2 regions of the Paenibacillus sp. FSL W8-0426 genome follow, and region 2 is predicted to be linked to the other one. Evidence: riboswitches for the same ligand, from Rfam matches in the RefSeq annotation. Region 2 holds a riboswitch; the other holds the start of a gene.
The links. Region 2 has a riboswitch for glycine ahead of gcvT (glycine cleavage system aminomethyltransferase GcvT). Riboswitches for the same ligand answer to the same signal wherever they lie in the genome.
Positions count from the first base shown of each region.

Region 1: linked by a shared signal. The riboswitch ahead of sdaAB (L-serine ammonia-lyase, iron-sulfur-dependent subunit beta) and the one ahead of gcvT (glycine cleavage system aminomethyltransferase GcvT) in region 2 are both predicted to bind glycine.

Region 1 is NZ_CP150203.1:499,021-502,437, forward strand. It holds gene MKY59_RS02380 (PH domain-containing protein) at 1-1,277, shown strand, start outside; glycine riboswitch at 1,570-1,698, shown strand; gene sdaAB (L-serine ammonia-lyase, iron-sulfur-dependent subunit beta) at 1,925-2,614, shown strand; gene sdaAA (L-serine ammonia-lyase, iron-sulfur-dependent, subunit alpha) at 2,604-3,417, shown strand, end outside.
Region 2 is NZ_CP150203.1:5,369,142-5,372,558, reverse strand. It holds gene gcvPA (aminomethyl-transferring glycine dehydrogenase subunit GcvPA) at 1-875, opposite strand, end outside; gene gcvT (glycine cleavage system aminomethyltransferase GcvT) at 872-2,026, opposite strand; glycine riboswitch at 2,316-2,435, opposite strand; gene gcvH (glycine cleavage system protein GcvH) at 2,769-3,161, shown strand.

The DNA of each region.
Region 1 (3,417 bases), 2.0 Mb from region 2:
TGCGCCAGGGCCTATTTGTCCGGGAGGAGAAATCGATCTATTTCAGCCGCATCCACTCCGTCCAGACGCAACAGCCCCTGATTCAGCGGATGCTCCGGCTGGCACAGCTCAAGATTGAGACGCCGGGGGGCAGCGTTGAGGCGGATGGCGTGCTTCCCGCTCTGGCAATTACAGAGGCCGAGCGGATCGAGCGGTGGTTATATCAGAAGCGAAGTGAAGCGGTGAAGAGAGAGGACGCGCCTGCGGCAGCACCATGGTCCGAAGAGCATGTTCGCCGCGAAGAGGGAGAAGCTCCCGGACAGAGTGTGGAGCTTATGGAGGGGGCAGCATTCCCGGTAAAGCGAGAGGTTCTGCTGCGCCTGTCAGCCGGCAGATTGTTTGTCGGAGCGCTGACAACGATGAATCTGCCGCTTGTCGTGGTTTTCGGTGCAGGGGTCTATTCATTCGCAGATGACCTGCTTCCGGATCACTTTTACAGCAACCTGGTTGAACAGGCCGGACGGCTGCCCGTAATTTGGTGGCTCGGACTTGTGCCCGTCATGTTTTTGCTGGCATGGATCTTGTCAGCCGTGCTGTTTACGATCAAGTATGCCGGGTTCACCGTGGAGCAGGAAGGCGGAAACATTGCCATCGTTTCCGGTCTGCTCGACCGGAGAAAGCATGTGTTTTCTCCCCGTAAGGTACAGGCTGTGGAGGTCAAAGAGGGGCTGCTGCGACAGCCATTTGGTTATGCCGAGGTGGAGATATATGTCTTGACTTCGGAGATGGAGAAAAAAATGATGCTGCATCCGCTGCTGCCGGTTCGCGATGTGAATGAACTGCTTGCCCGAATCGTTCCGCAATTCGAAATGCACACACCTGCCAGCCGCCCTCCGGATCGAGCCCGCTGGTTGTTCCTGCGCTGGAAACTGCTGGGTGCGGCCGTGCTGGGAACGGCGGGAACCGTATTTCTGGGCCAGGCCGGCGCGCTGCTGTTTCTCTTCGTGCCCTTATGTGCCGTTTGGGGATACGGATGCTTCAAGGATGAAGGGATGAGCATTCAAGGCAAGCAGCTGACGCTTCGTCACCGGACAATATCCCGCAGAACGGCATTAATGCGCAGGCCCCATGTCGTTACGGTGAACACCGCTGCCACGACCGGACAGCGAAGCAAGTCCTTGCTATCCGTTCGGGCCAAGCTTATGGTGAATCGAAGCGGCTTTAGAGCGGTTTTCCTGGAACATGACCAGGCTAATGCCGTGAAGGATTGGTTTCGACAGGCTTCGAACTTGATCTAGTTGGATAGGGAGACTGTCTAATCACTGAACAATACCATAAAAGGATGCATATAAATATATGGAGAATCTCAATGTGTATATGTACAACGTCTCCAAACATTATTGGCCTCTCAGCCGGGATTTGCGATATCATGCACCCGTTTATCTGGCACTCGTCCGAGTATGGTAATAATACGTTAATTTTATTGACATAAAGTGTGTTGAAGTTTAATCTGTTATATGAATGACCAAGATGAGTAAGTAATATGTGTGAACAAGAACATGACTTATCGATTATGACCTATATAGCGAATGATGACGAGTGGGAGAGACCCGGACAGGCTGAATAAACATTCATGCGGCCGCTTCGGGCACCGAAGGAGCAAGCGGCGTGCACCCGGCACGAACGTTAATCTCTCAGGTAAATGTACCATCGTTGGACGCAGCTCTGGAGAGTGTGCCATGACATGGCGCCGCCCAAGGGGTAAATGATGGGGTCGAACAATCGACCAACATCATGAAACTCTCAGGCATCGAGGACAGAGAGAGGGCTAAAGGCCCTTCTCTGTCCTTTTTTGGTGTGTTTATAAGGAAGCATAGTGAAAATATGGATGCCTTGGATTCGGACATGATGGAGTCGGCGGGGCAGTTACATGGAGGGGTGCAGGATGCGTTTCAAAGATGTGTTTTCAATTATTGGCCCGTCTATGACGGGGCCATCCAGTTCACATACGGCAGGAGCGGCAAGGCTCGGCCGAATTGCGCGCCAATGGCTCGGCTTTATGCCCGAGCGGGCGCGGTTAACGTTGTACGGCTCGTTTGCGGATACGTATCAGGGCCATGGCACCGATCTTGCGTTGATCGGCGGCCTTCTCGACTATGCAACCGACGATCCGCGCATTCCGGATGCGGAGCGATATGCGGAAGAAGCCGGAATGGATGTCGAATTCTATACGAGCGGCCTGCCTGCCCCGCATCCGAATACCGTCAAGATCGAACTGTGGCACGGCGAACGTCAATGCTCGCTGGTTGGTGCCTCCATCGGCGGCGGCAGCGTATCGGTGCACGCGCTGAACGATTTCCGCGTGCAGATCAGCGGCGAATTCCCTACATTGGTCCTGCGCCATTCCGACAAGGCCGGCGTCCTTGCCTCGGTGACGTCAACGGTCAGTTCCTCCGGCGTGAACATCGGTTACATGCAGGTAGACCGCAAAGCCCGCGACGGTGAAGCGTTGACGGCGATGGAGATGGACGGTCCGCCAAACGCGGAGATGCTGAACCGATTGCGTACCCTGGAACATATGCTGGACGTTCGGGTCATTGATTTGAAGAGAGGGGTGGGTCACGATGCGGTTTAAACATTTGCACGAGCTGAGCGCCATCTGCACGGCCGAATCCAAGTCGATTGCGCAGCTTATGGTCGAGGAGCAGGTAAAGGAAACCAATGTCCCGGAAACGGACGTTGTGCGGCAAATGTCGGAATATTATCAGGTGATGAAGGAGGCTGTGCGTAAAGGACTGACGGAGGACACCACTTCGCGCAGCGGATTGACGGGCGGAGACGGCAAAAAGATGGCCGCGTACATTCGCAGCGGAGAAACCTGCTCGGGTGATGCTTCTGCGCTTGCAATGACCTATGCGCTGTGCGTATCCGAGGTGAATGCCTCCATGGGACGCATCGTGGCGACGCCGACGGCGGGTTCCTGCGGCATTATCCCCGGCGTGTTCATTAGCGCCCAGGAGCGGTTTGGCTGGAATGACGAGCATTTGGTCAATGGTTTGTTCTGTGCCGGAGCCATCGGATACGTCATTGCCAACAATTCCTTCATCTCGGGAGCCGAAGGGGGCTGCCAGGCTGAAGTGGGCTCGGCGATCGGCATGGCAGCAGGCGCAATGGTGGAGCTGCGCGGAGGCACGCCGGAGCAGGTCGTGCATGCAGTCGGTCTTGCGCTCAAAAATACGCTGGGCCTGATCTGCGATCCGGTGGCCGGGCTAGTAGAGATCCCTTGCATCGTCCGCAATGGGCTGGGTGCCGTGACTGCACTGGCTGCCGCGGATATGGCCCTGGCTGGCGTGCGCAGCGCGATTCCTTCGGACGAGGTGATCGATGTGATGCTGGAGGTGGGCAGCGCCATGCCGAGCAGGCATCGCGAGACGGCCC
Region 2 (3,417 bases):
ATGCGGCGCATGTGAGCCTGGGATACGGCGAAATATCCGCAAGTCGGTCCGCCGAGCGAAGCGGCGATGCCAAGCGGCTGCGCGTCGCCGACGACGATGTCGGCGCCAAGCTTGCCGGGAGCTTCAAGCAGGCCAAGCGACAGCGGGTTCGCGCTAACGACGAGCAGGCCTTTGTGCGCATGCACGAGGTCTGCGGCCTGTTTTACATGTTCCAGAGCTCCGAAGAAGTTGGGGCTTTGAATCATGACGGCAGCGGTGTCCCCGGATACGGCGGCTTGCAGGGCATCCCAGTCGGTCACGCCGTCTTTGTGGCCAATCTCGACGATCTCCAGATTAAGGCCGTGAGCATATGCTTTCAGGACTTGGCGGGACTCGGGATGCACTGTGCTGGACACGATCAGCTGCTTGCGGCGGGTGGCCGCAGCAGCCAGATTCCCGGCTTCCGCAAAGGCTGTAGCGCCGTCATACATGCTGGCATTGGCAACGGCCATGCCGGTCAACTCACAGATGTATGACTGGAATTCAAAGATCGCTTGCAGCTCCCCTTGGCTGATTTCCGGTTGATATGGTGTGTAAGCTGTGTAAAATTCGGATCGCGAGATAACGTGATTGATGACGGAAGGAATGTGATGATCGTAAATGCCGGCGCCAAGAAAGCTGGCGTGTGTATCGAAATGGGCGTTAGCTCCGGCCTGTTTGGCCATATGGCGACTCAGCGCGTGTTCGTCGAGCCGGGAAGAAATGGGCAGTTCGCCCTGGAAACGAATGTCTTCGGGAATGTCGCGGAACAGGTCATCGATCGTATCCACGCCAACCGTTGCCAGCATGGCGTTCTGATCCTGCTCGGTCATCGGGATGTAACGGTGCTTGGTCATGTTAGATCAGCTCCTTGGATGGTCTCTTTTGCATCAGGTGTCTTTGGTGCGCGCGTCCGTTTGTAAAAAGGGGTTTTGACGACCTCGGCTTTCAATGTTTTGCCGCGAATCCCGATCTCAAGCGGAGTACCCAGCGCAGCATGCCTGCTGTCGATCAGGGCGAGCCCCAGATTGCGCTTCAGCGTAGGGGATTGGGTGCCGGTCGTCACTTCGCCGATCTGTACGCCATCCGCATAGATCGGATAGTGCGGCCGGGGAATTCCGCGCTCCAGTACTTCAATGCCGACCAGCTTGCGAGCAGGGCCGTCGTTCTTTTGCTGCAGCAGCGCTTCCTGACCGATAAACGGTCCGGCATTCCATTTCACGAACATGCCAAGCCCGGCTTCAAGCGGAGAAATGGTCGCGGACAGCTCCTGTCCGTACAACGGCAATCTTGCTTCAAAGCGCAGCGTATCCCTTGCGCCAAGTCCGGCAGGAATCAGTCCGTGCGGTGCTCCGGCTTGCAGCAGTCCTTCCCAGATCCGGGCGGCCTGATCGGCCGGGACGTAGAGCTCGAATCCATCTTCGCCCGTGTAACCCGTGCGCGAGAGCAGGAGCGTAACGTCGCATACGTCGGCATCGCGGACAAACCGGAACGGCTCGATGTCGCCGAGATTCGTACCCGTTGTGACTTTGGCCAGAATATCGGCAGCCAGCGGGCCTTGCAGCGCCAAAAGCGCGGTCTCTTCGGATACGTTGCTCATCCCGACACCGGCAATGATGTGCTCTTGCAGCCATGCCCAGTCCTTTTCGATATTGGAGGCGTTGACGACCAGCATATAGCGCTGTTCTTCCAGTTTGTAGATGAGCAGGTCATCGACGACCCCGCCACTCGGATAACACATCAATGTGTACTGAGCTTGCCCCGGAACCAGTGATGTCACGTCATTGGTTGTCATTTGCTGCAAAAAGGCCTCGGCTTGTTCGCCTTGGACTATGAATTCACCCATGTGGGATACATCAAACAATCCTGCACGTTCGCGCACGGCCTCATGCTCTTTCTGGATGCCGCTGAACTGCACGGGCAGTTCCCAGCCGCCAAAATCGATGCAGCGCATGCCTTCGAATTGCTGATAATGCGGGAAGAGAGGAGTTCTTAACAAATCGGACATCATATCACCTCGTTGTAGGCCGCCAGACGGGCCGAATGTGAAACGAAACCGCGGAAAAGGGATGGTCTATACGTCATGAGGAAGCTGCCCTATGCAGGATTCTTATGCACTGTTTTCGTTTTTTGGGGAAAAAGGAAAAGGACAGGCCAAAGAACCGGCATGCGGCAGCATGCTGAATTCCTGGGCTCTGTCCTTGGTACCTGAGAGTTACCCCGTCGCAGATTGCGTCAGGTTTCCCCTTGGGTGATCAAAACGCCCTTCTTGGGCGAATGGATGCTCTCCAGAGTTGCGTCCCGTAAAAGTCCTTTTGCCTGAGAGATTCACCCGCCGCTTGTCGGGGGTTTACTCCTTCGGCGCCACCACGTACGATCCCAAAGCGGGACGGGGTGATCTCTCCCTTTACGTTCATCCGCGAATATTGCTTCTGTCAGTTGTTTCTCACCTCAATTAAAACGCGTTAAAGCTATTTGTGTCAAGAACTATATCATAAGAATAGAGAATAAAAGCGAATATTTATTTTTTTTGCCCTTTTAATGTTCGTGTTTCCGACAAGGTAGCGATTCCATATCCAGTATATGATTGAATGCCTATAAAAAGGATGTCACTTTTTGGAGGGTGAAAAGAATATATTGTTAGGTATATTGACATTTATGGCCGACATGTCATACGCTATGTTTTGGGAAAAAGGGAAGGTCAAGGAACGCATGCACTCCACTAATGAAAAAGCGAGGCGGATAACCAAATGAGCGAATTGAGAAACGATTTCCTGTACAGTGAAGAACACGAATGGGTGCAAACCGTCGGTGAAAATACTGTGCGTATAGGCATAACCGAATTCGCGCAGCATCAGCTGGGTGACATTGTGTTTGTTGAACTGCCTGACCTTGACTCGAATGTGCAAGCGGAGGCAGGCATTGGAACGATCGAATCCGTAAAGACGGTTTCGGATCTGTTTGCGCCCGTGGGAGGAATCGTTGTGGCCGTAAACGAGGCGCTGCAAGAGGCGCCGGAGCTTGTAAACACTTCTCCTTATGAAGAAGGCTGGATGGTTGAAATCCGCGTGGACGGCGATTTGAGCGCGGCGCTGTCAGGACTGCTGGACGCGGATGCCTACCGGAAGCATACCGAAGAATAATCGTTTGCACTAATTTACGTATTATTACTGAAAATAAAAGTGTATATTTCATGGGTTTGAAAAGCCGATGCGGCCAAGCTGCCGCTTGGCTTTTTTGCGTTGTTTAAGGGGAAAGTCTGAAAGGGTGTATCTCTTGTACCTCTTAAAAAACACTGTTTTTTTATATTATGCATTCTTGTTTTAATAAGCCAGGGCTATGATTGGGCATGATACATAGAAGGAATCGGTACGTTGCTGTTGAACTTGCGACAACGCA